DNA from 3 places in the Paraburkholderia sp. MM5477-R1 genome. Region 1 is predicted to be linked to each of the others. Evidence: predicted binding sites of a transcription regulator. Region 1 holds the regulator's gene; each other region holds the start of a gene.
What was found. The regulator FNR, encoded in region 1, switches genes on or off when oxygen is low (the NO sensors DNR and NnrR bind a similar motif). The targets are predictions, from matches to a motif close to TTGATNNNNATCAA.
Positions count from the first base shown of each region.

Region 1 (10,666 bases):
GGCAGTACTTTCTCGAAACGCGCGCTGAAAGAAGCGGTGAATCTCGCCGCGTTGACGAAGGGCGTCGTGCATCCGGTTTATGTGGTCGACAAGACGCCGCTCTTTTCCTATGCCGGCTATTACGACCCGCTCACGCTCGTCGAAGCCTTGCGCCAGGACGGCCAATTGGTGCTGCAGGAGGCCGAACAGGCCTGCGCCGCCGCCGATGTGCCTTGCCGCCCTGAAATGATCGAGTCGGAGAGCCTGTCCGACGACGTCGCCGCGATCGTGCTGCGCCACGGCGAGCAGATCCACGCCGATCTGCTTGTGCTAGGCACGCATGGGCGACGCGGCGTGCGGCGCCTCGTGATCGGCAGCGTGGCGGAGCGGGTGCTGCGTTTCTCGACCTGTCCGGTGCTGCTCATGCGCGAGCCAAGCACCGAGGATGCGCCCGCAGAGTAACCCGCGACAGCGGGGCGCGGCAGCGCGTGAACATTACGCGAGCGCGTCGGCCGGTATCTGGATCGAGATCCCGAAGCCATGGCCCGGCGAGCTGGTGAACGACACGTTGCCGCGCAACTGCCGCACGCGTTCGCGAATGCCGAGCAAACCGAATGAATCTGTTCCCTGCGACCGATCCAGCGCGACACCCACGCCGTCATCCTCGATATCGAGCGATACGATGGGGCCCGCGCAGGTCATGTCGATGCGTACGCGGCTGGCCTTGGCGTGCCGCGCGACGTTCGTCAACGCCTCCTGAACGATGCGAAACAGCGCCGTCGCCGCGAATTCGCCGCACACCGGCTCGGCCGGTTCGAGATGCACGCTCGAGCGCACGTCGTAGCGTTTCGTGAAGTCTTCGGCCAGCCAGTCGAGCGCGGCGGCGAGCCCGAGGTCGTCGAGCAGCGGGGGCCGCAGATCGGCGGCGATACGCCGCAGCGAAGCGGCCATCCAGTCGATCTGCTTTTGCAGTTCATGCGTCTGCGCGGCCAGCGGCTCGGTGTCGGCCTGGCTTTTCAGCTTCGCTTCGAGCAGCGCGACGCTCATTTTCAGCGCGGTCAGCCGTTGGCCGAGATCGTCGTGCAGTTCGCGCGCCATACGTTTCTGCTCGTTTTCGCGGGCGATCTGCACGTGCGTGGATACCTGATCCGCGCGTTCGAGTTCCGCGAGGCGCATACGCTCGGTCAGGTCGCGCGTGATCTTGGCGAAGCCGAGCAGCGCGCCCGACGCGTCGTGCACGGCGGAAACGACCACGTTGGCCCAGAAACGCGAGCCGTCGCGACGTACGCGCCAACCCTCGTCCTCGGTGCGGCCTACGGCTGCGGCGATTTCCAGTTCGCGGGCGGGCTTGCCGGCCGCGATGTCTTCCGGGGTATAGAACTTGGAGAAATGCTGGCCGATGATTTCTTCGGGCGTGTAGCCCTTGATGCGCTGTGCGCCGGGATTCCAGCTGGTCACGCGGCCGGACACGTCGAGCATGAAGATCGCATAGTCCTGAACCGCATCGATCAACATGAAATAGCGATCCTCGACGGGCACATCCGACACGGACGCCGCACCGGTGAAGCAGGAAGACTCGCCGCTCGACAGATCCATCGCTCCTCCGGGTGGTCACGCAAGGTCGCGCACCGCAACGCACCGAGTTATATCAGTTCGGGAGCGCTTGTTCCACCCCGCATGTCCCGCGAACGAACGTGAGGCGAGCGACGCGTCGGCGTTCAAACCCGAGCCAGTCCTTCCGCGTCTTCGATGCGGATCGTTTTGCCGTTCGCCTTGACGAGGCGCTCGCGCTGGAACTTCGAGAACATCCGGCTCACCGTTTCGAGCTTCATGCCCAGAAAGCAGCCGATTTCCTCGCGGGTCATGCGCAAATGAAACTCCGCCGCGGAGAAGCCGCGCGCCTTCAAGCGCTTCGACAGATTCAGCAGAAACGTCGCGACGCGCTGTTCGGCGGTCATCGTGCCGAGCAGCATCATCTGGCTCGATTCGCGCACGATCTCGCTGCTCATCATCTGGTAGATGTGATGCTGCATCGGCTTCATCTCGCGACAGATCGCCTCGAGCTGCGCGAACGGAATGATGCACACGACGCTGTCTTCGAGCGCGAGCGCATCGCAATTCTGCTTGCCCTCGCCGATGCCGTCGAGGCCGAGCGAGTCGCCGGCGATCTGGAAGCCGGTCACGTGCTCGCGGCCGTCGCGATGCATGACCACGGTCTTGAACGATCCGGCGCGGATCGCGTAGATGCTTTGAAACGCATCGCCCGCGCGATACAGCGTATCACCGCGTTTGATCGAGCGCGTCGAGCAGATCAACGTGTCGAGTCGGCTCAGTTCGTCGGATGTCAGCTCGGGCGGCATGCAGATCGCGCGCATCGCGCAGGTGGAGCAGCGCGGCACGGCGTAGCGTGTGGCCGCGGTGCGTGGCACGACGTGGATCGGTACGACGTGCGAAGTGCGGGGCGCGTCGTGGCGGGGTTCACAGACTGTGGCAACTTGCATGCTCGGCTCCTGGCGGTCAGACCGGATGCGCACGACGCGCATAGGCAATCGCTTCGATGGCACGGCAGGCGAGTTCGAACTCCGAGGTCTTGTCGAAGCAGAAGTCGGCGCCCGCCGCTTCGCACGCTCGGCGAAACGCCGTCGTGCAATGATTGGTCAACACGATGCTGACGATGGACGGCCGCACCCGCGACAGCGCCGCGAGCAGCAGCAGATTGGTCTTGCCCGAGAAGCACGGGTCCAGCACCGCGACATCGGCGCGACTCGCGACGATGTCGTCGAACGTGTGCTCGACGCCGGCGGACTCGCCGACGATTTCGATGCCGGGAATCAGCGCGATCAGGCAAGCAAGCCGGCGTCGGACCTCGGTCGCATCGTCGACGAGGAAGACTCTCGATAAGGTGGCTGGCGGAGCGGTGTCCATACTGACCAGTATTGGCGACCTCATCTCAGAAATATATCGGCGGGGATTTAAGCGGCGCTAGGAGTTCGGGTAGTGTTGTAGGAATATTCCTAGTGCATGGCTGGTGATGGGGTATGTAGCCGAGTGCGAGTACATGGCTACTTTCGACGTGACGGCTTCGAAGGTCGCAGGCATGCAGTTGATCAAGTAATCACTGAACAAGCCGATAAAGACCCATTGACCTGCGTCAAGCCGCGCGGCGGCCCGCGCTTCACACTGTCGGCGCGGACACGCGACGGCACCGCTTCGGTTCATGCCAGCGCTTTCACAGGGAGTCCAACATGTATGCACGAATTCTGGTTGCACTCGACGACAGTCCCAGCGCGCAGCGCGCCTTTGCCGAGGCGCTGAAGCTCGCGAAGCTGACGGGCGCCACACTCGAAGCCTGCTGCGTGGTAGGGCACGGCAAGTGGTCGGACAATGCCGATGTGGCTTTCGAGCCGGAACCGGCGGCCGCGGCGCAAGAATTCGCCAGCCGCGCGCTCGATGCGCCGCGCGAGCTGATGCGCGAGGCGCAGGTGCCCGGCGGCGTGCGGGTGATCGACGCGTACGCCGAAAGCGTGTCCGCGGTGCTCGCGCGCGTCGCCGACGAAATCGAAGCCGATCTGATCGTGATGGGAACGCACGGCCGCCACGGCGTGCAGCGCTTTCTGCTCGGCAGCGTCGCCGAGTCGCTCGTGCGTGCGACCGACAAGCCGGTGCTGATCGTGCGGCATGACGAACACGGGCACGCGCGGCCCTGAAGCGCCGCGTCGCGCAGCCGTGGCGCGATCGCGTGGGAGCGGCCGCGCAGCAGCCTGGTTTTCGCGGCTCAGGTGAGTTCGTGTTCGGCGCAGGCCGGGATTGACTGATCGCGCGTCGCGCCGTTCGCGTGCGCGGGAACCATCAGCACCGGGCAGCTGGCGCTGCGCAGCACGCACTCGGCGACGCTGCCGAGCATCAGTCGTTGAACACCACGGCGGCCGTGCGTGCCCATCACGATCGCGTCGGCGTGCCATTCGAGCGCCGCCTCGACGATGCGATGCGCGACGTCTTCGCCGGTGATCGCGGCTTCGACGGTGCGGGCCGTGCCCTTGATCCCGCGCGCGGTCATCCGGCTCTGGGCATCGGCCGCGATCCGCTTGCCTTCCTCGATGAAGGCGTCCTGGATCACGCAAGGGTCGAAGCCGGGCGCGTCGTAGGCGATGACGGGCACGTCGATCACGTACAGCGGCTGCAGCTCGGCGCCTGATTCGGCGGCAAGGGTCAGCGCGGCGTCGAACGCACGGGAGGCGGTGTCGCTGCCATCGAGCGCGACGAGTAGGCGGTGAAACATGGCGGACTCCTTAAGCGCGCACTTCAGTGCGACAACAGCACCGGCACGGTCATCGACTCGAGCATCGTGCGCGTCGCGCCGCCCAGTACGACTTCGTGCAGACGCGAATGCGCGTAAGCGCCCATCACGATCATGTCGCAGCCGAGGTCGGCCGCCTGCGACAGCAGCGCGTCGCCGACCGGCGTGCCGTCCGCGACGCTCAGTTCGCGCACGTCGATCTTGACGCCGTGACGCGCGACGGTGAGTGCGATGTCGTCGCCCGGAACCGTGTCGCGCGGCGGACGATCGCCCGACGAATGAACCGTCAGCAGCGTCACTGTGGACGCGTGCGCGAGGAACGGCAGCGCGTCGTGGATCGCGCGGGTGGCTTCGCGGCTGCCGTCCCACGCGATCAGCACGTGGCGGCCGGGTGCCGCGAAGGTGCCGCCCGACGGCACCAGCAGCACCGGCCGCCCGGCCGACAGCACGACGTGCTCGACGAACTGTTCGGCGACGAACGCCTCGGGATCGGTCGGATCGGTCTGCCCGAGCACGATCAGATCGGCGAGACGCGCATAGGGCGGCACGACGTCGTTCGCGTAGCCGTTCGCGGCGATCCAATGACCGTCGACGTTCGCGCGCGCGAGTTCGGCACGAAACAGCCGCTCGAGCGCGCTGGCGCGCTCGTGCCGCAGACGCTCGTGCTCCGCGTAGTAGTCGGCGGTGCCGGCCATCACGAAGAACGCGTGCCGCGGTGGCACGTACGTCGAAAACAGGCCGGTCAGCGTCGCATGAAAGCGGTGTGCGAGCTGCAATGCGATTTCGAGGCGCGGATGTGCACGAACGCTCGTATCGAGGTGAACGAGAATGCTTTTGTAGCTCATCGCCAAAGCTCCGTGACAGAAACGTGGGGAAACGGGCGCAAGCAGACTCGAGCCCGTCGTCAAATGGAGTCTATGAGCCCGGCGGCCGCGGCTGTTGATGCAGATCAAGCGCGGGCCGCCGCGCGCTCAGTACAGTGACGGGCACGCTCGACGGTTTGCAAGCGCGCCTGGCAATCCTATGCTGTGCTCTGGAGGGCAGCGATCATGGTTTCCGAATCCGATGCGCCGCCCGGGCGCCCCGCTTCACCATGGACCTCGACGGCATCCGGACCGCCCGAAGGCTGGCTCGACTACGCGGCGGCGTATCAGACCGCACAGGGCGCGGCCCACGGGTACGCCGAGCGGTGCTTCGCCGACTGGAGCAAGTCGATCGCTTTCGTCGCGCAGCGCGAGGCGGACTGGTTCGGCGAGGCCAACCGCGCTTGCGCCGCCTGGTATGCGTGGTGGCAGGCGGGGTACGGCATCGCGCCAGGCGTCGCGCCGCTCGCGGGCGGCCTGAGCGCATGGTGGTGGAGCTCGCAGAACGCGCTGCCGTTCGCGGGCGTCGTTTAGCCGCGCGAGCCGGCAAGGCCGGCGCGCGCACCGTCAATGGCAGACACGGCAAGGAGGAGTTCAGATGGGAACGGATCGCGTGGCATTGGTCACAGGCGGGATGGGCGGTTTGGGCACGGCGGTCAGCCGGGCGCTTCATGACGCGGGCATGACGGTCGCGGTGACGCACTCGACGCACAACGATCACGTGTCGACATGGCTGCAGCACGAGCGCGACACGGGGCGCGACTTTCACGCGTACGAAGCCGACATCGCCGACTTCGATTCATGCGCGCGCTGCGCGCAACGCGTGCTGACCGAACTGGGCGCGGTAGACGTGCTGATCAACAACGCGGGCATCACGCACGACACGAGCTTCGCGAAGATGAGCAAGGAGCACTGGGACGCCGTGCTGCGCACCGATCTCGATGGCCTGTTCAACATGAGCAAGCCGCTGTTGCCCGGCATGCTCGAGCGGCGCCACGGCCGCATCGTCAACGTGGGGTCGGTCAACGGTTCGCGCGGCGCCTACGGGCAAACCAATTATTCAGCTGCCAAAGCGGGCGTGCACGGCTTCACGAAGGCACTTGCGCTCGAAACCGCGAAGCACGGCGTCACGGTGAACACGGTGTCGCCCGGTTATCTCGCGACCGCGATGGTCGAAGCGGTGCCGCGCGAGATCCTCGACACGAAGATCCTGCCGCAGATTCCGCTCGGCCGGCTGGGACGTCCGGACGAGGTGGCGGCGTTGATCGCGTTTCTATGCTCAGAGGAGGCGGCTTTTATCACCGGTGCGGACATTGCGATTAACGGGGGTATGCATATGCAGTGAGGGTGCTCGCCTTCACCGCGCTTGACCCACGTCAGTGACCGTCTTTCTGGCAAGAACAGGATAAGCCCCATAGCAGGCGCCTGGACCCTGAGTCTGCGCGGAACAGGTTCGATCGATACTCGCAAGGGGAGGCGAAGATGGGCATCGACATGCAGATCGTCTACCTTGGCTTTGCGGGTGCCGCTCCGCTCGAAGCGGAAGCAGGTGCGCAACTGGTGCGTCTCGCGCGGTTTGGCGCGCTCGTGTCGCACTGCCATCTCGCCATCGAGGCGTTGCGTCCGGGATCGGCGCATCCGCTGTATGACGTGAGGCTGGATCTGGTCACGCCCGCGCACGAGTTCAAGCCCGTCGCGCACTGCACTGACGACGACGCCAAAGCGGCGATCCGTCGCGCGTTCGATGTGGCGGAAATGACCCTCGAAACAGCGATCGGCACCGAGCGTGGGAACTGACGAACTTGCGTCGTGACGTGACGCTCGGCGTTCGTCAGATGCGGACTGCCGACGTTTTCCCGGTCACCTCACGCCGATTCGCGGTTTGCCGAACCCCTGGCCGCGCGGCGCGGCCGGCAAACCTTCAACGCGGCGTGCTCGACATCGCGCCAGAATTCGCAGAGCCCCGGATGAACCGCATCGCGCCAACGCGGCCCGATGAAGAGGTCGTAGTGATTGCACTGCTCGATGGTGAGCTGCCGCGCGGCTCGCATCGGCGATGCATCGCACAGCGCATGCGCGCAATGCGTTTGCCCCGCGCCCGTGATCTCGTCGCTGTCACCCTCGATCGTGCACAGCGGGGTATCGCGCAGCGCGGCGATTCGTACCCGGCGCCCGGCGACCGACCACAGATCGCGCGGCAACAGATGTTCGTGAAACACCACACGAAGCATGTCGAAGAAGTAGCACTCCGCCATGTCGAGCACCGCGGCATATTCGTTTGCCGAGCGCAGCGCCCGCTGCGCACCGGGCATGTCGCCGGCGAGCCATCGGGACCAGTAATCCGCTTCGAGTCGCAACTGCCGCTCCGGATGCGCGGCAAAAATCGCGGTCTGCTGGATGAAGCCCGGATACACGAGACGCCCCGCGCCGCAATAGGGCGGTGGAACGATATCGATCGCATGGTCGTGAAACCACTCGAGCGAATGGGAACTGGCGAAGCGGTCGGTGATGGTCGGGTTCAAACGGGTATCGATCGGGCCGCCGAGTAGCGAGAGGCTCGCGATCGGCGCCGCCTCGTCCATGGCGAGCAGCGCCGCGGCGCCGAGCGCAGGCACGCTCGCCTGACAGATCGCGATCACATGAACCGGCGAACCGAACGCGCGGGCGGCGCCGACGAAGCTTTCGAGCGCGTGCACGTAGTCGTCGAGCGATAGCGGGCCCGCTTCGCGCGGCACGTCGCGCGCGTCGGCCCAATCGGTCACGAACACGTCACGTTCCTCGAGCAGCGTTTCGACGGTCTCGCGCAGCATGACTGAATGATGTCCGGCGAGGGGCGCGCACAACAGCACCGGCAGTTTTGCGTCGGTAGGGGGTGTAGAGGGGTTGCGCTTGAACCTGAGCAGCGCGCCGAGCGGCAAGGAGGCGACGACGCTTTCGTCGACGGTAACGCGGCTACCGTTGGCGGCAACGGAGTGGATCGCGAATGTCGGCGTTCGTTCGAAAGCGCAGGCGGATCTCAGCAGCCAGTAGCTGAACGCGTCGGCCGCCTGTTCCGGGCCGAGCCAGCCCGCTTGCGGGCGCGGCCCCGACTCCGGTTCGGACAGAACTCCCCCGACCATCGCGCGCGCGAGGCGTTGCTGTGCATCGATGAAGGCGTACCACATGATGAACCCCGACGTTCGTCGATCATGAGGGCAGCGTTGCCGCACCGGCACGAACTCGTGACGCGGATACCGTCGCAAAGCTTACCGCGAAACGTCGCGGCGAGGGGCGCGAAATCGGTGCGCGCGGCGCGCCAAGCACGCCGCGTGCAAGAGGCATTGCGCGTTTTCCCGGCAGGGTTTTCACGCGATGGCGGGCGTCTGAAACGGAGCTGAAAGTATCGGGGAAAGCGAACGACGTCGAGCGTGACTCATGGTTCGTGTTGACGGTTGACGTGGATCAACGAGAGAGGCGTTGCGGGCCATTACGCTGACGATGGCAGTCGCTCGCGACAACCCCGAGGAGCATCCAATGGCCATATCAGCAAACGCGCAGGAAGGAACCTGGTCCGTGAGCGTCGAGACGCGGGAGGCGCAGGAAGGCGGGTTTCTGTCGACGATCCATGTCAAACATGTGTCGCCCGAGGGTGACTTCGAACGCACCTTTCATCAGTCGCAGGTGTTCGCCGTGGAAAGAGAAGCGGTACTCGAAGGCTTGCGCGAAGGCATGACGTGGATCGCGCTGAAGACGACGCGGACCATCGGGGTGTAACAGCGCACCGCGCCTCGCGTGCTCGCCGCAACAGGCAACGCGTGCGAGGTAGCGGTGCTCGAGCGTCGCGATGCGTGTCTTCAGATTCCGCTCGTCGGATCGACACGTGTCGCGGGATCGCTTTCGACGACACTGCGCGTCGCTTCCCAGTACGGTTCGCGATGATAGAACTGATGGACCGACGTCCCCCATGCGCGATCGGCCATCGCCGGCCAATGGTCCTTGTCGAAGCCCGGCGACCTTTTCACCTGCTCGGCCGTGGCGTCCAGCTGGAAGCACTTGCGGTCCGTGTCGAGCGTCAGCGAACGCCACGGGATCGCGTGCAAGGTCCCGCCGATGCCGAGAAAAGCGCCCTCCGTCAGCACCGCATACGCGATGCGGCCGCTGCGCACGTCGAGCATGATGTCGGAGATTTTGCCGAGGTCCTGGCCATCGGAAGAGATCACCTTGTTGCCGTCGAGCGTCGCGGCGGCCATGACCTCGGGTCCGGGACCGTCGCCGACGCCGGCGCCGGCGATACGTGCGCCGGCGCTGGGCTGTACGGGAGTCGCGGAGGCGTTCGGGTCGAGAGGATCGAGCGGGTTCATGTCGAAACTCCTGATTTCCACGGAATACCTGCCGTTCGCAAGACCCGTACCCGAGACCGGATTCGAAGACTAGAATAAAAACACGCCGTGTCGAGACGGCTGCGCTGCGCCCGGATAGGGGGAGCGATCATGCGTTGTGGAATCGTTGGTCTATGCACTGGCGTGGCGGGCGTATGTGTGTTGTCTGGCTGCGTCTATTACGGTCCTTATTCGTACTATCCGGGAGCCGGTGGCTATTACGCCTGCACCAGCGCCACTGCCACTGGCCCCGCGCAAGCATCGTCTGGCAACGCGCCTGTGCCGGCGAGCGGTACGGCGGCCGCGAATCCGGCGCCAAACGACTTGCCGTTGTCGGGACAGAATTGCACGTACGTCGCGGTACCTGCGCCTGCTTATTACGGCTATCCCGGGTATTACGGTTATCCGGGCTATTACGGTTATCCCGGCTATTACGGCTATCCCTATGGCTATTCATGGCCGGGCTACTACGGATGGTGGGGACCGTCAGTGGTGATCGGAGGCTACTGGGGCGGTGGCTATGGCCGTGGCGGCTATTACGGCCGCTGGCACGGAGGACATGGCGGGCACTGGCATTGAGCAGCCATCACGCCAGCCAACTACGAAAACGTCTCCGGATAAAGATCCTCGCTCATGTCGAGATTGCCAGTCTGCGCGTAGATCAACGGGTCGCCGTCCGCGCCGGCTAGCGCGCCATCGACGACGCGCCCAACTATCAGCCGATGATCTCCCGCCTCGATGTCGCCGGTCACCCGGCAGTCGAAATGCGCGAGCGCATCGAGCAGCAGCGGCGCGCCGGTCACGCCGGTACGCCAGCTTGCGGTGAACGCATTGCGGCGCTCGCCGTCCGCGACGCCGATCACATACACACCCGCAGTCAAATGCCGGAAAAGCTGCCGATCCAATTGCTCATAGGGCCTCCTGGATAAAATTTCGTCGCGTGTTGCATGCCTGTGCGGCTGCTCCGGAAGATGCAAAACTTAAATATTGAATCGATATAAACATATCGAAATAGAATGAATCTCAGCGCGGTTGTTCGTCGCTAAGGCGCTCTTCGGTCCAGACCCGCGCAAGCAGACGTGACGCGGTGCACGCCTGTGGGACGAATTCAGGCTATCACCGGGCTATGCAAACGATAAATATTATATTTAGCTAAAGACATAGAGCGT
Region 1 is NZ_JBNDMC010000005.1:152,170-162,835, forward strand. Features, by position in the region: gene OKW35_RS13005 (universal stress protein) at 1-441, shown strand, start outside; gene OKW35_RS13010 (PAS domain-containing sensor histidine kinase) at 475-1,575, opposite strand; gene fnr (fumarate/nitrate reduction transcriptional regulator Fnr) at 1,698-2,480, opposite strand; gene OKW35_RS13020 (response regulator) at 2,497-2,904, opposite strand; gene OKW35_RS13025 (universal stress protein) at 3,225-3,686, shown strand; gene OKW35_RS13030 (universal stress protein) at 3,755-4,258, opposite strand; gene OKW35_RS13035 (universal stress protein) at 4,282-5,121, opposite strand; gene OKW35_RS13040 (polyketide synthase) at 5,326-5,673, shown strand; gene phbB (acetoacetyl-CoA reductase) at 5,738-6,484, shown strand; gene OKW35_RS13050 (hypothetical protein) at 6,622-6,936, shown strand; gene phaZ (polyhydroxyalkanoate depolymerase) at 7,005-8,303, opposite strand; gene OKW35_RS13060 (hypothetical protein) at 8,653-8,892, shown strand; gene OKW35_RS13065 (PRC-barrel domain-containing protein) at 8,973-9,479, opposite strand; gene OKW35_RS13070 (hypothetical protein) at 9,609-10,076, shown strand; gene OKW35_RS13075 (flavin reductase) at 10,097-10,402, opposite strand.

Region 2 (10,666 bases), on a different contig from region 1:
AAATCGATGAGATCGCGCTGAGCGAACCGGCTTGCGCCGCGCGCGAGATCGATCTCGTCAACGCGGTGCTGCAATCCTCGCGTTGGAGCGACGGGCCGATGCTTGATTCGTTCGAGCGCGCCTTTGCGGGCTGGGTTGGCCGGGAGTATGCGGTCGCGGTCGCGAGCGGCACGCTCGCCACCTGGATTGCGTTGCGCGCGATGGGGATCGGCCCGGGAGACGAGGTGGTCTGCGCGTCGCACGCCTGGCATCAGGTGGCGCAGGCGATCACGCTGGCGGGAGCCGTGCCGGTGTTCGCCGACATCGACTACTGGAGCGGTTGTCTGAGCGCCGAAAAAGCCGCGCAGAAGATCGGCCCTCGCACGCGCGCGATCCTCGCCGGCAACACCAACGGCCACCCGGCCGCGTGGGCGCTGCTGCGCGAACTGGCCGACGCGCAGCGCTTGCGGCTGATCGAAGACAGTACTGAGGCGTTGGGCTCGCGCTACCGGGGCCGCAACGTGGGCTGTTTCGGTGACGTATCTGTGTTCGACTTCTCCAGCCCGTCCGCGCTGTGCACAGGAGCGGGCGGCATGCTTGTCACCGACGATGACGAACTCGTCCATGAACTGCGCTATCTGCGCGAGCGGCGCGTCACGGACCGCGCGTCCGTCTCGGTCGGCTCGTGGGTGCCGCTGCAGGCGGGCATCAGTGATCTGACCGCCGCGCTCGGTCTCGCGCAACTGGCCGAACTCGACACACGCCTCGCGCAGCGAAAGCAGGTCGAGACCTGGTATCACGGAGAGATGCAAAGCTTCGAAGGGATCAAGCCGGCCTACGTGGCCGAGGACGTCGAAGAAGTGCACTGGATGCTCTATGTTGTGCATTTGGGCAAGCGTTTTACGCAGAGCGCGCGCGCCCAGATGATCGACGACATGAAATCTTGCGGCATTGAGACGGTGGCCTACAGCCATCCGCTGCATCAGCAGTTTCACTACATGAACGCGGGCGATGCGATCGGCCGCAAGAGCGGCCTGTTGCCCGACACCGAGCGCATCGGCGATCGCGCGCTGGCGCTGCCGCTGCACACGCTGCTCGACACCGACCAGGTCAAGTACATCGTCAAGACGCTGAAAGACACCGCGACCAACGTGGGCGCCGGCGCCGCCATTTATCTGTGAGGCGCACTCCATGACCGTTTCAGTCCAGACCATCGCCGAACGCCTGTGTGCGGGCGGCGTCATTCCGTACCTGGGACCAGCGCTGCTCGCGCTGTGCCCCGATACGGCCGTCCCTGCCACGCCGCTCGCGCTCGCCGAAATCATCACGGCCAAGGTCAGCGTGCTGCACAAGATCCGCACCCGGCTGACCCAGGCGGCGCAGTTCATCGAGAACTTCAAGCATCGCAAGTCGCTGGTGAGCGTCATGAATGAGGCCTTCGCAATGACGCCGACGCCGTCGGCACTGCATTGCGCGCTGGCGGCGATCGGCGCCGGGCTGGTTGTCGACAGCTGGTACGACGACACCTTCGCCTGCGCGCTGGCGCAGGCGCGGCCGCAGGGCGGCTGGGCGCAGTTGCAGGGGCTGTCGCAGGCCGAGCATTTCGGCCATTGGTTCGCGGCCTATAGCGCAGACGGCGCGTTGCTGGATGACGTGCCGGCCTCGGGCGCGCTGCTCTACAAGGCGATTGGCGGCCGTGCGCCGGCCTCTAACTACCTGGTCTCTGACAGCGACTTCGTCGAAGTCATGACCGAGATCGATATCCAGACGCCCATTCCGCCCGCCGTGCAGGCGTGGCGCAGCGGTCGCAGTTTTTTGTTTCTGGGCTGCCGTTTCGACGACCAGCTCACACGCAGTTTCGCGCGCCAGATCATGAAGCGCTCCTCCGACATGCACTGGGCCGTGCTGCCCGACGAACCGACGCGTATGGAGGCGCGCTTCCTCGAAGAGCAGGGCATCACGTGCATCGCGATGCCGCTGGGCGGGTTCGCCGAAGCGTTGGTGGATGCCTTGCAACCCGCACTGGCCGCGTGAAGCGTGGCCGCTATTCATCGTTCTTCATCCGTAGCCTTTTATCAAGATCGCCATCATGACCACACTGACCGTACTGCCTTCGGGCAAGACCTACGACGTTGCCGCCGGCGCGACCCTGCTGCAGGCACTGCTCGCCGTAGGCGAGAGCATCGAGCACAAGTGCAACGGCAAGGCCGACTGCGGAACTTGCCACCTGTTCGTACAGGAAGGGCGCACGAGCCTGTCGAAGATCCAGCGGCTCGAAAACGACAAGCTCGATAGGCTCGTCGGCATCGGCTCCAAGTTGCGCCTCGCCTGTCAAGCCGTGCTGGCCGCAGAGCCGGTGACCATCGAACTGCTGACTTCGTCTGAGCGGCGAGATGACCGCGGTCGAATCGCTGGTGGTCGACGTGGCCATCGTCGGCGCGGGTCTAGGCGGCCTCGCGCTGGCGCGCGTACTGCATGCGCAGGACGTTTCCGTCGTGGTCATCGAAGCGCGCGAGGGCGAGGGCGGCCGTGCTGACGCAATGTTGCGAAGCCACGCGTCGAGATACGGGCAGATGCCCTTCGCGCGTTCCAGCAGGCTGTCGGCGGTGGCCTGATCCAGCGTGCCGGCCATGAAGACGGTGAGACTGAGTGCCATCCCGTAGGCGCCCTCGAGGCTCATCTACATCGACAGCGCGATTCCCCGTTGGGCTCAGCGCAGCAGCTTGCGGCGCTCGGCCGGCGAATAGTTGCTGAGGTGCCCTTCGCGCGCCGCCCGACGCCGCGCGCAGGAGATGATCGCGCGGCTCTTGCCGGGCGAGGCCGGCGCGCTGACCTGCTTGTCCAGCGCGGTGCCGCCGCATTGCGGGCAGACGGGCGTGTGGCCGGCGCGCACCAGCGTTTCGAATGCGTGGCCGCAGGCCACGCAGCGGTAGTCGTACAGGGGCATAGTGATCAGATCTCCGTTTCAGGTGGATGGGGCGCAGCGGATCGCCCGTTGGTGCGAGCTGTGGTCCGTCATTGCGGCGCAGCCTTCGTACGGCATGTCCGGGGCCGGTGCTTGCGCGCCGAGCCCGATCCAGGTGTTCACCAAGGCCGCATTGAAGCCGACCATGCGGCGCTCGTCGCATTGCATCAGCGGCCGGCGGATCAGCAGCGGCTCGGCCAGCAACAGCGCCAGGGCGACGTTGGCGTCGATCGTTTCCGGCACCACTTCGCTCGACTTGATGCGCGGTGCCGCGCGGTAGAACTTCTCGCTGACCGGCCGCGGCGCCATGAAGGCCCGCAGCGTGCGGCGATCCAGAGCCAGCTCAGTAGGTTGCGCACGTCGAGTGTGTGGCCGGCTATGCGCAGCAGGGCTTACTGGCGCGCATTGCCGGAGCAGCGGGGTTTTTGGGTGAGGTGGGCCATTGCCGGGGTTTTCAGGTTTGACGCAGCAGTTGCAGGCAGTCGAGGCTAGCCGCCATGTCCATGGCAGTGAAGTCGTCCTGGTAACGCACAGCCGGATCGGCGACCAGCCTGAGCAGCGTGCGCACTTACTAACAACGGAACGGGACACTAGCTGCGCTCGCTAGAACTTCATCCCGACGCCTATTCCCAGTACCAGTGGGTCGATGTCCAGTCGGCCCAATGAACTGCCGCCGACCGAGGCGTCCGTGTGCATCCAGATCTTCTTGATATCCGCGTTGAGAAAGACGGTCTTCGTGATCTGCACGTCGACGCCAGCCTGCACCGCCGGACCGAAGCTGCTGCGTGACACCTGGATGCCTTCGGATCCCGCGCTCAGGCCGTCGTTGTAGAAGTACGTGTAGTTGACCCCCGCGCCGACATACGGTCGGATCATGCCAGCATGGTTGAAGTGATATTGCAGCAGCAGCGTCGGTGGCAGCACGTTCACGCCACCGAGATCGCCGAGGCCAGACGTCACGTGGTGCCGCGAGGTGGCGAGAATCAGCTCGATGCCGATCGCGTCGCGGATCATATAGGTCAGGTCCAACTCCGGCACGAGTGCGTTATTGACACCCACGCCGAGCGACGACAACGTGCCGCTGGTGTGTACTTCGGGCTCGATCGAGATGGCACGCAGACGCACTAGCACGTCACCGGCGTGGATCCCATCCGCCGGCACCTCGCCTGCCATCGTGCTTCCGTTCGCGCTTACGTCATCCGCGTATGCCCGCACTTTGAACAAACCGGTAGCGCACAGGCTTGCCACGATCATGACGGCCTTAATCATGTGCTTCATCGCTTTCCCCTTTTTGATGTATGCGGGGAATTGTCGACGCGCAAATCAGGGCTGCCCTTGCGCAGGATCAACCGGTCCCGATCCCGAAGTCAAGATGCGACATCGGGTCACGCGTAGGAATGTCGAGATAGCGGGAGCCTTGAGGCCGGACTATTGGCCTTCAACCGCATTGACTGGTACCCAAGATGTTTCTCGCACCCGGAGACACCGATTTCGCAGCCATTGCCGGACTGGCTGCAGCCGCCGAACGGCACAGCCATGCGCGATGCTTCGCAGTTGAGATCAATCTGGCGGGTGCGAACATCAACACGAGCTCGCCGGGGCGTGCCGTCCCGTTGCCCGGTCGAAGGCACGTAATTTCAGGCGGCCGGCTTCGCGAGATTGCGCGCCTGAGCGTAGCGCTATTCCAGAACGAACGTCCGTGTATATCACGAACACGTCCCGCGCCTCGCCTCTCAACTACACAGGACTATCGCGCTCACGACACCTCGTATTGACACAGATCAGCGCTTTCCGGGCTCCATGCAGGACAATCGGGGCAACCGTGTTCACCGCGTTGTCCGCGCGGAAGGTTCTGGAGATGGGGATGAAGAAACGAATACACCGCGAAGCAGACTATCAGCCGAAGCAGCGCACGCGGATGCGGGAAGCGGCATCCCGAACGCCTGACAGTCCGGAGATTCCCGCGGAGGTGGTTCGCCACTTCGACCGTTCGGGGCCTCGCTACACCTCATATCCCACCGCAGATCGATTTCACCCCGGGTTCGAGGAGCGGGCATACGAACGTCAGCTTGCCGCTCGTGCTACTGCCGAGAACAATCCGCCGCTCTCGCTATATGTTCATCTGCCGTTTTGCAGATCACTCTGCTACTTCTGCGCATGCAACAAGGTCATTACGCATGACCATGGCTGCAGCGCTCGATATCTGAGCTACCTCGTTCGTGAGATGGACCTGGTCGCGGCACATCTCGGACCTGACCGGCGAACCGTGCAGCTGCATCTGGGAGGTGGAACGCCGACCTTCTTCCCTGTTGCCGAGCTCGAAGAGCTTGTCCAGCAACTGCAGAACCGCTTCGCGTTCTCGATCGACGCAGAACTTGCCATCGAAATTGATCCGCGAACCGTCAGCACCAAAACGCTTTCACCACTCGCGCGCCTCGGCTTCAACCGAGCGAGCTTCGGCGTACAGGACTTTGCTACCGACGTTCAGCAGGCTGTCGATCGCATCCAGCCACTCGATGTGGTGGAACGCGCACTCAGCGGCGCACGCGATGCGGGATTTCCCTCAATTAACGTCGACCTGATCTACGGTTTGCCGCAACAGACTGTCGCCAGCTTTGCCCACACACTGGACGAGGTGATCCGGCTGGCGCCCGATCGCGTCGCGCTCTACAACTACGCGCACCTGCCAGACCGCTTCAAGGCCCAGCGATTAATTGACGCAGCCCGATTGCCATCGACCGAGGAGCGCCTGCGCATATTTATGCTCTCGGCCCAGCGCTTCCTCGATGCCGGATACATCTATATCGGTCTCGACCATTTCGCCAGACCCGACGACGAGCTGAGCATTGCGTTGCGCAACGGTAGCCTCCACCGCAATTTCCAAGGCTACACGACGTACGCGGAGTGCGATCTGGTCGGCTTCGGTGTGTCGGCCATCGGCAAGATCGGCAGCGCTTACAGTCAGTCGACGAGCTCGTTGCAAAGCTACTACCGATCACTCGACGAAGGCCGGCTGCCGGTCGAACGCGGAATTGCCCTATCGCCTGACGATGCGTTGCGTCGGGAGGTGATCATGACGCTCATGTGCAGCGTGCCGCTGAATTTCGCTGCGATCTCGCTAGCGCATCAGATCGACTTCGTCCGCTATTTCTCAAGTGAGCTTACCGCCCTGGAACCATACCGGGAGGCGGGACTGGTGAGCATCGATGGAAACGGCATCTCGATTCCCCCAAAAGACCGGTTCTTCGTGCGCGCAGTGGCCATGGTGTTCGACGGTTATCTGGAGCGCCCCTCGAGCGCGTCCTGGTCAAAACTGATCTAGCGGCACGACCGTCGGTGGCTGGCGCAAACAACGCGACGAGAAGTGTTCGTCGAACTCCGAAATAGCAACGCCAAGGTGCGTATTCGCTGATCCGGATCAGATTGTCCCGCGCATCGAGAATGCTCCGAGCGTTGCATTACCCGCAAACCGCACCGTCAGCAAGGTGTCCCCCTATTCACACGTGCGCCGTAAAGTCTGTCCTTCGTTCCGCGCCACGTGCCCCGTTACGACCCTCGATTTCCAGATCGAGGCCATCCCTCGCAGCCTAGCTCTGCTTCAGTTCAACCATGAAGACATGGGCGATCGCCTGATTGAGCCCGCGCACTGCGTCAGTGAACCGCACCCCGCCGCTCTGTTCATCCTTGATCGACATCAATCACAAAGCTGGCCGGTTGTCGCACCATGACGCTGCGAGTGTGATGCCGCATGCGTCAAGCCAGCTTCAGGTCAAAAAAGCCACAACCCAGATTTAACCACTATGACAGACAGAAAAGCCTTAAGGAAAGGGTCGATAGCCATCGTCGCAACATTGAGCACCTGTCTATCGGGATGTGATCTGACTGTGCTTGATCCTAAAGGGAGCGTCGGCGCGGCCGAGAAGTCGCTGATCGCCACCGCCACGTGGGCGATGCTGATCGTCGTGATCCCGGTGATCCTGCTAACGCTGTTCTTCGCGTGGCGCTACCGTGCGTCGAACCGTCACGCGGTCTATGCACCCAAATGGGCGCACTCGACGGCGATCGAGATCGTCGTCTGGATGATCCCCGCCCTGATCATCCTGTACCTCGGTATCCTGACGTGGCGCACCACGCATGAGCTCGACCCGTACCGGCCGCTGCAGTCGAGCGTGAAGCCGATCGACGTCGAGGTGGTCGCGCTCGACTGGAAGTGGCTCTTCATCTACCCGGACCTCGGCATTGCGTCGGTGAACCAGCTCGCCGTGCCAGTCGATACGCCGGTGAATTTCCGGATCACGTCGGACTCGGTGATGAACTCATTCTTCATCCCGCAACTCGGTACCCAGGTGTATGCAATGGTCGGAATGCAGACCCGTCTGCACCTGATCGCGGATGCACCGGGAAATTTCGAAGGCATGTCCGCCAACTTCAGCGGCAAGGGATTCGCCGACATGAAGTTCCGCACGCTCGCGACGAGCGCCACCGACTTCGACGCATGGGTGCGGAAGGTCAAGGCTTCGCCGGACCGCCTGAGCATGGACGAATACGCCGAAGTCGCGAAGCCGAGCGAGAAGCAGTCGGTACGCTACTTCTCATCGATCGACCAGTACCTGTTCCGCAACATCGTTGCCCGATACAACAACGGCAACGTCACGGCCTTCCGCGACGCCGCCTGTCGCACGCAGACCACGGAGTAAGCCATGTTTGGAAAACTCACGCCCGGCGCGATTCCGTTCGATCAGCCGGTCATCATGGGCGCGGCCGCGTTCATGGCGCTCATCGTGCTGGCGGTCATCGTCACGCTCACGAAGCTCGGCCGCTGGAAGTGGCTCTGGACCGAGTGGCTGACAAGCGTCGATCACAAGAAGATCGGCATCATGTACATCATCGTCGCGGTGCTGATGCTCGTGCGCGGTTTTGTCGACGCCGTAATGATGCGGCTTCAGCTCGCGATCGCGTTTCACGGCCCCGGTTACCTGCCGCCGCACCACTACGACCAGATATTCACCGCGCACGGTGTCATCATGATCTTCTTCATGGCGATGGCGCTGATGGTCGGCCTCTTCAATCTTGTCGTGCCGCTGCAGATCGGCGCGCGCGACGTCGCCTTCCCGTTCCTGAATTCGCTGAGCTTCTGGATGACGGCGATCAGCGCGATCCTGATCAATCTGTCGCTCGTGATCGGCGAGTTCGCGCAGGTCGGCTGGCTCGCGTATCCACCGCTCTCGGAGCTGCAGTTCAGTCCCGGCGTCGGGGTCGACTACTACATCTGGAGTCTGCAGCTCTCCGGCGTCGGTACGCTGATTACCGCGATCAACTTCTTCGTGACGATCGTCAAGCTGCGCGCGCCCGGCATGACGCTGATGAAGATGCCGGTGTTCACGTGGACCGCGCTGTGCTCGAACGTGCTGATCATGGCAACGTTCCCGATCCTAACCGTGACGCTCGCACTGCTCGGCCTCGACCGCTACGCAGGCATGCACTTTTTCACAAACGAGCTCGGCGGCAACGCGATGCTGTACCTGAACCTGATCTGGGCGTGGGGCCACCCGGAGGTGTACATCCTCGTGCTGCCCGCGTTCGGCATCTACTCGGAAGTGATCGCGACCTTCGCGAAGAAACCGCTGTTTGGCTACAGAACGATGGTCTACGCGTCGTGCGCGATCACGGTGCTCGCATTCCTCGTGTGGGCGCACCACTTCTTCACGATGGGTTCCGGCGCGGACGTGAACGCGTTCTTCGGCATTATGACGATGGTCATCGCGATCCCCACCGGCGTGAAAATCTTCAACTGGCTGTTCACGATGTACCGCGGTCGCATCGAGTTCACCGCACCCGTGCTGTGGACGATCGGCTTCATGGTCACGTTCACGATCGGCGGCATGACGGGCGTGATGATGGCGATCCCGGGCGTGGACTTCGTGTTGCACAACAGCCTGTTCCTGATCGCGCACTTTCACAACGCGATCATAGGCGGCGTCGTGTTCGGCTATCTCGCAGGCTTCCATTACTGGTTCCCGAAGGCGTTCGGCTTCAAGCTTAACGAGAAGCTCGGCAAGCGGGCGTTCTGGTGCTGGTTCGTCGGCTTCTACGTGTCGTTCGTGCCGCTCTACGTGCTCGGCTTCATGGGCATGACCCGGCGCCTGAATCACTACGACAACCCGACCTGGCATCCCTGGCTGTTCGTCGCCGCATGCGGCGTGGTGCTGATCGCACTCGGTGTCGTGCACCAGATCGCCCAGGTCGTCGTGAGCGTGATCCATCGCAACGAGCCGGAATACGGCGACCTGACGGGCGACCCGTGGAACGGCCGCACGCTCGAATGGGCCACCTCGTCACCGCCCGCTGTCTACAACTTCGCGCGCATACCGGTCGTCCACCAACTCGACGCGTTCGCGCACATGAAGGAAAGCGGCGCAGCAAATGCCGCACTGGCGCATTACGAGGACATCCACCTACCGTCGAATACCGCGGACGGGTTCCTGATCGGCGCATTCAGCCTCGTGCTCGGCTTCGCCGGCGTCTGGCACATCACGTGGCTCGCCGTGCTGGCCTTCGTCGCGATCGTCGCCGCGCTGATCGCGCGTAGCTTCCGCGACGACCATGGCTACGTGATTCCGGCCTCCCGCGTGCGCGAAATCGAAGCACGACGCGGCAGCGCACCCACCCCGGCCGCTCTTGAATTACCCGAATCCGCGGAGACCTGATCCATGACGCAATCTGCATTACTCGTCCATCACGGCAGGTCGAGCGCTGACCACGGCCCCACGCCCACCGTGTTCGGCTTCTGGCTGTACCTGATGACCGACTGCATGCTGTTCGCGTCGCTGTTCGCCGTGTTCGCCGTAATGGCGCACCAGTTCGTGGGTGGACCGTCCGGACGGGACCTGTTCGACATCCCCGGTGTCGCACTTGAAACCGGCGCGCTGCTGCTGAGCAGCACCACCTACGGCTTCGCGATGCTCGGCGCGCAGCGCCAGGGGCGTGGTGCCGTGATCGGCTGGCTCCTCGTGACGTTCGTGCTTGGCGCGCTGTTCCTCGCGTTAGAGCTGCGCGAGTTCTCGCACCTGGTTGCCGACGGTGCTGGGCCCAGTCGCAGCGCCTTCCTGTCGTCGTTCTTCACGCTGGTCGGCACCCACGGCCTGCACGTGACAGCCGGCCTCGTCTGGATGGCCGTGCTCGTCGTGCATGTCGTCCGCTCGCCTGAACTGTCCGGTCGCGACCTCACGAGTCTGACATGCCTGAGCCTCTTCTGGCACTTCCTCGACATCGTGTGGATCTGCGTGTTTTCGTTTGTCTATCTCGGGAGCATGCTCTAAATGGTCCATTCACACTCGACGTCCACGACCGCCTCGCGTGGTGACGTCGCCGGTTATATCACCGGTTTCGTGCTTGCCGTGGCGCTGACTGCTGGCTCATTCTCGATCGTCACGCAACGGTTGCTGCCGTCCGGCTCCGCGATTATGGCGCTTGCGTTGCTGGCGTTCGTGCAGATCGTCGTGCAACTGGTGACGTTCCTGCATCTCGACCTGTCGCGCGGCCAGCGCTGGAACGTGCTGGCGTTATGCTACACCGCGCTCGCCGCGCTGTTCCTGATCTTCGGCACGATCTGGGTGATGCACAATGTCAGCATGAACATGATGTCGCGCTGACTCGCCACCAGCGCGAAACTGTCTGGTCACATCATCGCGGACACGGCATGGAGCCGTCGGCCGCGTGCGT
Region 2 is NZ_JBNDMC010000006.1:1,428,685-1,439,350, forward strand. Features, by position in the region: gene OKW35_RS25015 (hypothetical protein) at 1-10, shown strand, start outside; gene OKW35_RS25020 (DegT/DnrJ/EryC1/StrS family aminotransferase) at 1-1,160, shown strand, start outside; gene OKW35_RS25025 (SIR2 family NAD-dependent protein deacylase) at 1,171-2,013, shown strand; partial or broken gene OKW35_RS25030 (2Fe-2S iron-sulfur cluster-binding protein) at 2,069-2,356, shown strand; gene OKW35_RS25035 (FmdB family zinc ribbon protein) at 2,690-2,926, opposite strand; gene OKW35_RS25040 (ArsC/Spx/MgsR family protein) at 2,945-3,253, opposite strand; gene OKW35_RS25045 (OmpW/AlkL family protein) at 3,548-4,222, opposite strand; gene hemN (oxygen-independent coproporphyrinogen III oxidase) at 4,863-6,266, shown strand; gene cyoA (ubiquinol oxidase subunit II) at 6,745-7,641, shown strand; gene cyoB (cytochrome o ubiquinol oxidase subunit I) at 7,645-9,651, shown strand; gene cyoC (cytochrome o ubiquinol oxidase subunit III) at 9,655-10,263, shown strand; gene cyoD (cytochrome o ubiquinol oxidase subunit IV) at 10,264-10,596, shown strand.
Region 2: the regulator FNR is predicted to act here: its motif matches at 6,629-6,642, upstream of cyoA (ubiquinol oxidase subunit II).

Region 3 (10,666 bases), on a different contig from region 1:
CAGTCGCTGTCGAGCGACGCCTGCCGGGCGGCGACCGCCAAAGCCTTGGTCGCGACCTCCTGCGCCTCGCCAAGTTCACCCCGGTTCGCATGGAACTTATACAGCAGATAGTAGGGTGGCAGGCAGCGCGGGTACGACAGGACCGCAGTCCACAACGCGGCGGCCACATCGTCATTGCTGCCGCCGCGGGTTCTCTCGATCAGCTGTAGCACGGGGGAGGGAACGTTGCCGCCGAAGAGATCGGTCGATTCGATACCAGTAATGAGATTCATCAATTTGCTCCGATATGGTGAGTGGTGAGGCGTCCGGCCGCTTTTGCGGCGCTCGGAAGCCGATGTGACGATGGATGTGTTTGTCTACGCGAACCTGAACTGGATGCGATGCTCGCTGCGCGGACACGCCCATTCGAGGTTGTGATGGTCGGTGCACAGAATGCGGCAACTACGGGTCAATGTTCAGCTCAGTGCAGTCGGCGGTGAGGCCGGTCAAGAGCGTCGTTGCGACAGATCCGGCGAGATCCCGGGCCATCGAGGTTGCACCGAGCAGCAGAATCTCGGAGCGGTACTTGTTGACCGGGTCGGTCAGCCCCTTCGTGAACGGTTCGTTGCGATAGCCGAGCGACACAGGGTCGTGAATCACATACGCTTTGTCCGCGCCGAAACTGAACGCCTCACTGGCAAACTGCTCAAGCGGCTCGTCGGTACCGCCGAGCACGGCCACAGCGACACGACTGCCGAGTTTGTCGGCGGGCTTGCGCGCCTCACCGAGCAGCTCCCACGACACGCTATGCATGTGGCCGCGGTCGTGCTCGAGAAAGACCCAGACGCCCTGGTAGGCTTTCAGATCTTTGGGCAGATTGAGGTTACGGCCGGCGGCCCGTTTGACCGGCGCGGCCGGCTTCTTTTCCGAGGCAGCGGGCGAGTTCAAGGGGCTCTCTTCATCAACAGGTCCGCCTCCAATGTAGGATGGCGAGCGAATATCTTGTGCACGAGTTTCAGCGACACGTCGCGCAGGCTGGACGCTTTGAAGACCTTTTGCTCCGCGGGCGTGGATACAGCGAAGTCGTTGTAGGCCTTCTGCAGTAAGCATCGATAGACGGCGAGCACGGCCGTCGCGTTGTTACGCGGCAGTTCTTTCTGTTGCTCGATATTCTGAAAGAAGCGCTTGAGGATGTGCAGGCGGCTCACGTTCACCACCTTATCGCCGAATGCGATGTCGAAGAATCGCAGGAAATCCTCGGCCGGCGACAGGTGACGCAGTTGTTCGATAACTTCTTGCATGTCGTTACTTCTATTGGACAAGTTTGGCCGCCATCACCACACTCACGACACCTTCACCCGCGTGCTGTGGACTTGGGTCAGGAAGCGGCGCAGATCGCTTGCATTCGGCGCCTGCTTGTACTGCGTGACGAAAGAGCGGATGCGCGCAAGCAGGAGCGGGATGAGCCGCTCCGACACCGTCACGCCTAGAGCGTCGTAGGCCTCACGCACACTTTGAGATCCAGAATGTTTCCCGAGTATCGTCGACCGTTGCCGGCCGAGCTCTGCCGGATCGAATCCCTCGTAGGTCGTGGGGTGCTTCGCGAGGCCGTCGGTGTGAATGCCCGACTCGTGAGTAAAGATGCTCCTACCGATGATGCTCTTGTTGAAGGAAACTGCGCGGCCTGAGGCTTGTTCGACCAGCGACGAAATGTCGGGCAGCGCTCTGGTGTCGACGCCAGTGTCTCGTCGCAGCAGGTGCCGCGCGCCCATCACGACTTCTTCCAGCGCTGCATTGCCGGCGCGCTCACCCAACCCGTTGACGGTGGTGCTCGCATGGGTCGCGCCGGCCCCAAGGGCGGCCAGTGTGTTGGCTGTGGCGAGCCCGAGGTCGTCGTGCGCATGGATTTCGATCTCCAGATCGACGGCGACGCGCAGCGCTGCAATGGCGTAGAAGGTCTTAAAGGGGTCCAGGATACCGACAGTGTCGGCAAAGCGCACGCGCTGGGCCCCGTGCTGCTGCGCGCATTGAGCCACTTCTATGAGAAATGAGGGATCCGCGCGCGAGGCGTCTTCCATGCCGAGGGAAATCTTGGGATGGTTTTTCGCTGCCTCGTCGACGACGCGTGCGATCTGCGCCAGTACCCAACTGCGCGACTGCCGCAGCTTGTGTTGCAAATGAATATCCGAAACGGGAACCGAGAGATGAACGATATCGGCATCGCAGCGCAATGCCGCGGTGAGATCCTCGTCCGTGAGGCGCCCCCAAACCATCAGGCGGGCGTCGAGGTTCAGGTCGACGATTGCAGCGATGCACGCCATTTCGTCTTCGCCCATGGCAGGAATTCCGATTTCGAGTTCGGCCACGCCGGCTTGCGACAGTGCGGCGGCGATTGCGCATTTTTCTTCGGTGCGAAACGCGACGCCGGCGGTCTGCTCGCCGTCACGAAGTGTCGTGTCATTGATGATCGGATTGAGCATGTCAGGTCTCTTGAGTTGTCGGCGATGGATCGCAAGCGTTGTGCCAAGCGAGCATCTACAGTCGGAGCACAATTTGCGGGATGTTGACCGGCACAATGTCGGGTTATGGCGGTGCATCGTCCGATTGTTCGTGTCGCGAATGTTCCGTTCCGGACAATGCGGCCGCGCTGGAGGTGGCTCGATCGGTTCCATCCGCTAGCGGACAGAATGTCGAACTGATGTCGGTGGCGTCCCGCGGCGTTTTCGGAATTTCCGGTAGCTCGGCATCCCGATACGCGTCGCCACAAGCGGGTCTGGCAATGCCAGCTTCTCGTTCGATGCCCGCAAGACCCGCCGCGATCAGGGCCGCAAAAGCGAGATACGGATTCAGATCCGCACCGCCAATGCGGCACTCCACGCGGACGGCGTCCGAGCCTTCGCCGTAAAGGCGGAAACCGACCGTCCGATTGTCTTGGCTCCACGCGACCTTGGTCGGCGCGAACGTACCGATCTGGAATCCCTTGTAGGAGTTGATGTGGAACGCCAGAAAGAGGTGATGTCCTTCGACTATTTCAGCAGGCCCCCAAGGTAATGGTGCATCAGATTGAGACGTTTATATGTGGATGCGGTACGAACGCTTTGCCGCGCGGCAACGTTTCTCAGGGGAATCTTCCTGTCCGTGCAAAATCTGGCGGTGGGCGAGTGCCGAGCTGCTTGCGGTAAGGCTCAGTAGCTCCCAGTTTTCACGGAGTCGACGGATGCACAAATCGTTAGTCGGTAAGGGATTTTAGAAACCAACTGCTAGATTCTCAACGGAAAGTACGATCGTCTCATAGCATCTAAGATAAGTGGCGTGCACGATCACTCGTCGCTACAAACGCCGTCGTATGCCACCACCAACGTCGAAGAACCGCGCGTAGGATCCGCTGTGCGAAGCGCCATCGCAATACCGCAAATTCTGTAGCGTTCGGTCCCGCCTTCGGGTTTCCGGTGGCGGCCTGTTTCCACCCCCGTGTCGTACGTTGGCAGCAGCGCTCCGTGACAGCCAATCACTATTGCTCAATGTATACAGCGCATAGGCTTTCAGGGGGAGCAAGAGAAAGAGGTTAATGGGTGTGTGAAGAGAAAAGCCAAGAAATCGAATCTGGCGAGCGCGAACCGATGCCACGCTACAGCGGATCATGGTCAATGATGCGATTATCAGGGCAGTCCACCACGGCACTGTCGCTGTCAATGCGAGCTGCGCGAGCCCCGCTAGAAGCGATAAGGCGAGAAATAGCGAGCCCAGATTCAGTCCGATGACGTCCAGCGTAAGGTAGCGATCGAGCAGGCGCAGAGAAAGCAACGTGTCCCGATAAGTACTGCGCGCCCAGCGCAGTTGTTGGCGCAGATACGCCCCCAGTCTGTCCGGAACGACTGTCGCCGCAATGGCGTCCGGAACGTACTCGGTCCGATAACCTGCCGTCAGCATGAGAATCGTTAGATGACGGTCCTCGCCGAAGTCGCTCGGTTTCCCGCGAAAAAGTTGCGTCTCGTACTGATCGAGCAGCAAAAGGAGCTCGGACCGGCGGTACATGGCACACGGACCGCAGCAGCACGTAACGGCACCGAAGCGAGCCTGTGCCGCGCGCTCTTCGTTGCAAGCCAGCCAGTACTCCATATCGATCAACCCGGTGTCGCTCCGGTTGCTGGCGGTCAACTGACCCATGGCCGCGCCGATCGCTGGATTTTGCATTTTCAATGCAAGCTTCGTGACCACGTCTCAGCCGATTATCGTGTCCGAGTCGACGTTAAGCACCAAATCTCCAAACGAGCGGCGTATCGAGATTCGCAGAACCATCATCAACCACATAGACCCGCAGTTTTCCGGCGTCGTCCTGGTTTGCAATGGACTCCAGGCATGCCGAAAGCGTGCGCGGGTCCTCGTTGAAGCAGGGAACGATGACATCCACGCCCGGCAGAGTGTTGGAGTCGATCAGGCCGTCCGACAGCGATGACACGTTTGTCGGCTCAGCATAAAGCGCCTGCGTGCTTTTATAGACAGTCGAGAGCAGCGCATAAAGCGAGACAGCGACAGTGCTAGTTGCGCCAAGCATGTTCATAGGGTGTCTGGTTTGTCCGGTTAGGTTGAGGAAGCGATCGAATTGCAAACCCCCGGGCATGCAATGCTGGAATCATGAGGGAAAGCGCCATGAGGGTCTGCTCGCGCCGACCAGCGTGAGTGCATCGTCCCAACTCATCGGGAGGGCATCCGTCGTGCAAGAGCACAATTGCACCCGGCCGGACAGAGGCCAGCACTGCGCTGACAATCGCGTCCACGCCGGGACGAGACCAGTCTCGCGGGTCTACCGACCAGTGGAGGGGCGCCAGACCAGCGCTCGCTGACGTAGTGAGCACTGCTTCGGTCCACAAGCCGTACGGGGCACGCATATACCGCAGCGAAGCATGGGGGCTCGCCATCCTGATGACCCTGCTTGCCGTTAGTATTTCCTGTTGTACTTCGGTGGGTTCGCATCTGGACAGGTCCGGATGAGTCATCGTGTGGTTTGCGACCTCGTGCCCTTCTGCGATCATCCGTCGGATCAGCTTCGGCTGGTCCGCTGCGTACGCACCGATGACGCAGAAAGTCGCTGGCACCCGGTGTTCCGCCAGCACATCGAGGACGTCTGGTGTGCAAAGTGGATTAGGGCCGTCGTCAAACGTCAAATAAACGCTGCGACGTCCGGTGGTGTCAGCGCACTCGCTGCGCGCTTCGGATAAGCAGTGCCTCACAGCTCTGGCCCGTTCCGATCAATTATCGTTCCGGTCGGCCAATCGCTCATTGACCGTCCAATCGGTAAGACGACAATGAGTACGTCCTCGATGCGCGTGGGCGGCGTGTCGAGATGCACTTCTCGAAGGGTCGACCTCACGCGAACTCCAGACACAATAGTCGCCAGACCGGGTCGGCCGAGCAGCCTTGCAATGTGTTGCCGCAACGCGTGTCGAACCGTGCCGAAGCCGAATGGAACGCCAAGTTCCTGCAATACGGGATACATCACGCGCATTAATTGAGGGATTCCGAGTCCCTCAAGATCCGGACGTACCGCGTACAATCCTAGTTCGGCCACTAGTAGATCGACTGCGCCAACCTTGATGAAACGACGCAGTGCGCCGATATGAGCCGCTACGCCGCGCGCGTCGTAGCCGATTGCACGGAACTCTGGCCGCGCACCAGCCCAACTGTGATTGCCTTCGAATGGTTTTGCATTAAACGCCCCGGTCGGTCCGTAGGTCTTTCGGAAGAACTCGGACAGTTCGATGTGGTCGGCGAGTCGCAACTCATTTTCCCAAACCAGCCTCCACCGCAGCTGAGAGCGCATGGAGAGAGGTCCTCTATCTGTGGACACGGCCAAATTCACGACTGCCTCCTATGCGCCGTCCGGCCTTTGAGGGTGGACCTGACGGACGCGAAGGACTTGCTGAGAAAGCGGTTCGATTTCAAGAAATCATCCGCACTCTGGAACAGTTCTGGGATGAAGCCCGAAGAAAAGAGCATTTCCGTCAACGCTTCACGGACCGATCGAACCTCATCCACGATGGAGATTACATCGAGTGCGCGTGCCTTTCGCACCAGATCTACCAAAGACTTCCCCCGCATCTTCCGCACGATCTGACCGCAATTGACACGAGATCCATTTGGCCGGGTCGCTGAGGCATTTGGCACCTGCAATTGGCTGCTCCCGATTCGTCGCGAAGCCAAGGCGAAGTCGAGGGTTGCCTCAACTGTACGAAGGTAAGCGGCCGATATAGAAAGGGTTTGGAGAACTATGCGAAGTTTTGCCGGTAGTAAGCGCCTACGCGACCTGCCAGACGCTTGTCGCGTCGTGTCGGCGCGATCCAGCTTGCCCATGCCGCCGAAGACCGTGGCCGCATTGGACATGTGCCTTGGTTGATGGTCGGTGTACACCTGAGGATTTTTCTCGGCGTCAGGGCAAAGACCAACAACCATCTTGATATGCCCAAATTCTATTTCTCCGGCCCGACGTTTTGCTACAGTATTCATGAGAGCGTCCACGAGAAACTGACTTAAAATTTGGTGCCGTGTCCGCCGAGAAAGTTCAGCGAGTTCGGGATCTGCGATTTCCTTCGTTCAGGTGATGAAGCGTCGCTAGTGGTGCTTCATGTGCCCACCGTTATGGCCGCCCATCGGGCCGGACACGCCGCTGTTGCGCCATGCGTGAGCCAGTCACAGATCGACTGCCCGCTCACGCCGAGTTGCTCGGCGGTGAGCTTGCGCTTGATCCTGTGTCCGAGCAGCGAAAGGGCCGCCGCTCGCGTGCGCGTGTCCCGATGCATGTGATTGATCGACAACTGCTGCAACGTCATTTCCTCGGCTTCGCTCAGTTCTACGACACACTTCATCCGCTACCCCGGCACGACGAAGGCGCCAGCAGGTTTGAAATGGATTTACCAGGAACACTATCCTCCATGCCGTACATTTCGTAAAATCGATTGTTTTGATGGAACGCATCCACACTATGGATAAGTTGGGATCATGCGTTTCAAGGGCCTCGATCTAAATCTGTTCGTCGTGCTCGATGCTCTGATGACCGAGCGTAATCTCACCGCGGCGGCACGCAGCAAGGCCCATCTCAACGTCGTTCGCTACGCCGATGACTTTATTGTGACCGGTATGTCGAAAGAAGTGCTCGAATTCGAGGTGCTTCCGGCGGTCAGGCAGTTTATGGCCGCTCAAGGTCTGGAGCGCTCGGAAGAGAAGACCCGGATCACGAACATTGCAGACGGTTTCGATTTCCTCGGCCAGAACGTGCGCAAGTACGACGGCTACTGGCCCCCAGCGCCTGCCCGCGTTGCCCGCTCAAGGAACGATGTCACCCAGCGACTACCGGCGCATTCGACGATGGGAACATGAGCATATAGTTGAGGCCATGCAGCGTCGGCTAGAGCGCAAGCCTGACGCAATGACCATCCGCAGAAGCACTGTCGAACATGTCTTCGGCACGCTGAAGCACTGGATTGGGGGCCACACACTTCCAGACCCGAACGCTCGGACGGTTCAGCACCGAAATGAGTCTACAGGTGTTGGCCTACAACCTGAAGCGCGTCGTGAAGATACTTGGGGTTGCCAAAACAATAGAGGTAGTGAGGATGGCTGGCACCTGGAGCCCGGAGGGGCTTTTTTTGCACTTGAAACGTTACGCTAACGCAGCCATGACTTACCAAACCAGATTGATCGGACCGATAGGCTCGGATCTGACGATCTGAAAACAGTTTCCATACGTCCTCGGCCAGTTCAAGACGGACATTTTGTCGCCCGACACGGAAGCGCTTCTTGTGCCAAATATCCCGCTGCGCCGGGCGGGCACGCCCGAAGCGGTCGCAAAGATAGATCATCTTCGTCCTATGCTCGGATGCGGCGAGTTATCTCACGGTCACCGAGGCAGCAATCAATGATGGACGACACCTGTAATCGGCTGCACCTGGAGTAGACAAATCGCAGTTGATTTGAGCGACATCAATGGAACTCGAGTTCCTAACGGAATCCACGCAGCGAGATCGCAAAAGCAGAAAATAAGTACATCAAGGCACTACAGTTTCACCGTCCTTCCATGAAAGGGCATTATCTTTTGAAGTCAGCCCGTGAAATTGGGCGCTAGATCGAGGATGATATGCAACACAATGCCCGCAAATCCGAACAAGGTGACGGGGAGCACGGTCCCAACAACGGGGACGTCGTCATGCTGCATATCGCTTCCGTACGCGAAAGGCCTGGCTCAAAGTCCGAGACGGACCACGCGGTCCCTATTGTGCAGTGGCACGAGAGCGTGCTTACCGGCATCTTCGAAATATCGAAGGTACTGACCGCCCCCTACCGGCTCGAAGTCACGTTGGCCAACGTCATCGATCTCCTGCAATCGTTTGTTCAGATGCGGCTCGGTATCGTCTCTCTCTTCGACGATGATGGCGTACCGGACATTACCGTTGGCGCGGACTGGAGCGAAGGCAGCGATGAGCACTACCGGACGCGCCTGCCGCAGAAGGCAATTGACCAGATCATGGCGACGGACAGGCCGCTCGTCGCCGAGAACATAGCGGTGCATTCGGGCTTCAGTGCCGCCGACATGGGCGTGCTCGGTGCCTCCGACAACATGCGAGTGTCGTTCATTGGCGTCCCTATTCGCATCGACGCGAAAGTCATAGGCACGCTGACCATCGACCGTATCCTGGACTATGGGTCGAACTTCCGGCTCGATTACGACGTGCGGCTGCTTACCATGGTCGCCAACCTGGTGGGGCAGACGGTGAAGCTGCATCGCTTTTTCAAGAGCGACCGCGAGCGACTGATGGCGGGGAAGGACGGGCTGCAAAAGCCATTGTCCGAGCTCAAGCACCCTGCAGGGGAGCGTAAGAAGTTTCAGATCGAGGGGATCATTGGCGACAGCCCGGCGCTGCGCAAGCTGCTCGCGAAGATCGCGGTGGTAGCCGAATCGAACAGCACAGTTCTGTTGCGCGGCGAATCCGGTACCGGGAAGGAGCTGGTCGCCAAGGCCGTTCACGAGCTGTCGCCGCGCGCCAAGCGGCCCTTCATCAAGCTCAATTGCGCGGCGCTCCATGAGACGGTGCTGGAATCCGAATTGTTCGGTCATGAGAAGGGTGCCTTTACCAGCGCCTTCAATTCGCGCAAGGGGCGCTTCGAGCTCGCCGACAAGGGGACGCTGTTTCTGGACGAGATCGGCGAGATCTCGGCCTCGTTCCAGGCAAAGCTGCTGCGCGTCCTGCAGGAGCAAGAATTCGAGCGCGTCGGCAGCAACCAGACCATTAAGGTCGATGTTCGCGTGATTGCCGCCACGAATAAAAACCTGGAAGAGGCGGTGGCAAGGAACGAGTTCCGCGCCGACCTTTATTATCGCCTCTGCGTGGTTCCCTTGCTGTTGCCGCCGTTGCGTGAAAGGCGCAGTGATATTCCGCTCCTCGCCGTTGAGTTTCTCGAGAATTTCAACAGCGAGAACGGCCGTACGCTGACCTTCGATGCGAGCGCGATTGAAGTATTGATGAACTGCGGTTTTCCCGGCAATGTCCGCGAGCTCGAGAATTGCGTGCAGCGGAGCGCGACCTTGGCGCCGGGACCAGCGATCGTGAGAAACGACTTTGCCTGCTGCCACGGCCAGTGCCTGTCCGCGATGCTGTGGAAGAGCCGATCGGACGAAATCGCGCTGCAGCCCGGGCGAATCGTACCAGTGCCCGTGAAGCCGGCTACGCCGGGGGCCCAGGCTGTTACGTCGGGCGCAGTTGCGGTCCAGCCTGTCGGCAGCGAGCGGGCTCCGTTAGCGGCTGGCGGCGCAGTCCTCGGAAGTGATGCGAAGATGACCAACCGCGAGCGTCTCATCGCCGCCATGGAAAGATCCGGCTGGGTGCAGGCAAAGGCGGCGCGGCTGCTTGGACTGACGCCGCGCCAGATTGGCTACGCGCTGAGGAAATACGGTGTCGAGATCAAGCGTCTCTGAAAGGACTGTCGGACTTGCGGCGTGTCGGGGCCGCGACATCGCGACTGAGGCGAATGGCTCGGAGAAGTCAAATCTGAATTTGGCGCGGACCTTGGCACGATCACGATCGGAAGCGGTCCGTATCTCGACTAAGGTGGTGCGAACGCGGCGCTGTCATCGCCGGTTCGTTGGCCATGTCGCGCTCAGCGCACGGTGTGTCTGCCTCAGACGGCGGGCCGTTTGCAGCAGACGCTGCAGCAACGCTTCCACTACGGGCCGAGGCAGCCCGAAAACGTGATCGCGACGGTATCGGCGCCTGGCGTTTCTGCTGTTCCGCCCAGAAGACCTTCAGCAGCGCGGCCGAGCCCTTGCCGCCCGCGCAGGCGCCCCGCGGATGCGGCGGCGGCCGGTTCTCGGTGCAAGCAAACACATGTCGTTCTGGTCTGGCAATGACGATGTTCCTCAACCGAACTTGAACAGGATGCCGTGACCACCGCGCGGGTAGTCCCACTCGATATTCTGGTGGTCGGTACAGAGGATGCGGCAACTGCCGCATTCGAGGCAGCCGTCCGTGATCAGCGTCACCGCGCCGTTGCCTTCGGCCTTGTAGCACGAGGCCGGGCAGACAAAGGTGCAACTCTTCGCGCTGCATTCGCTCTGGCAGACGTCGGCATTCTTGATGTGGACGTGCGGCCGACCTGCATCGACGCGGTAACGGTTCTGGAACAGCTTTTCCTCTAC
Region 3 is NZ_JBNDMC010000006.1:1,404,783-1,415,448, forward strand. Features, by position in the region: gene OKW35_RS24835 (hypothetical protein) at 1-272, opposite strand, end outside; partial or broken gene OKW35_RS24840 (electron transfer flavoprotein subunit alpha/FixB family protein) at 445-927, opposite strand; gene nifW (nitrogenase-stabilizing/protective protein NifW) at 924-1,280, opposite strand; gene nifV (homocitrate synthase) at 1,323-2,459, opposite strand; gene OKW35_RS24855 (hypothetical protein) at 2,563-3,009, opposite strand; gene OKW35_RS24860 (glycosyltransferase family 2 protein) at 3,310-4,173, opposite strand; gene OKW35_RS24865 (glycosyltransferase) at 4,229-4,540, opposite strand; gene nodB (chitooligosaccharide deacetylase NodB) at 4,518-5,210, opposite strand; gene OKW35_RS24875 (NodA family N-acyltransferase) at 5,207-5,800, opposite strand; gene OKW35_RS24880 (hypothetical protein) at 5,836-6,483, opposite strand; gene OKW35_RS24885 (hypothetical protein) at 6,600-6,842, opposite strand; partial or broken gene OKW35_RS24890 (reverse transcriptase domain-containing protein) at 7,069-7,266, shown strand; partial or broken gene OKW35_RS24895 (transposase) at 7,272-7,601, shown strand; gene nifA (nif-specific transcriptional activator NifA) at 8,111-9,946, shown strand; gene OKW35_RS24905 (ferredoxin family protein) at 10,388-10,666, opposite strand, start outside.
Region 3: the regulator FNR is predicted to act here: its motif matches at 7,947-7,960, upstream of nifA (nif-specific transcriptional activator NifA).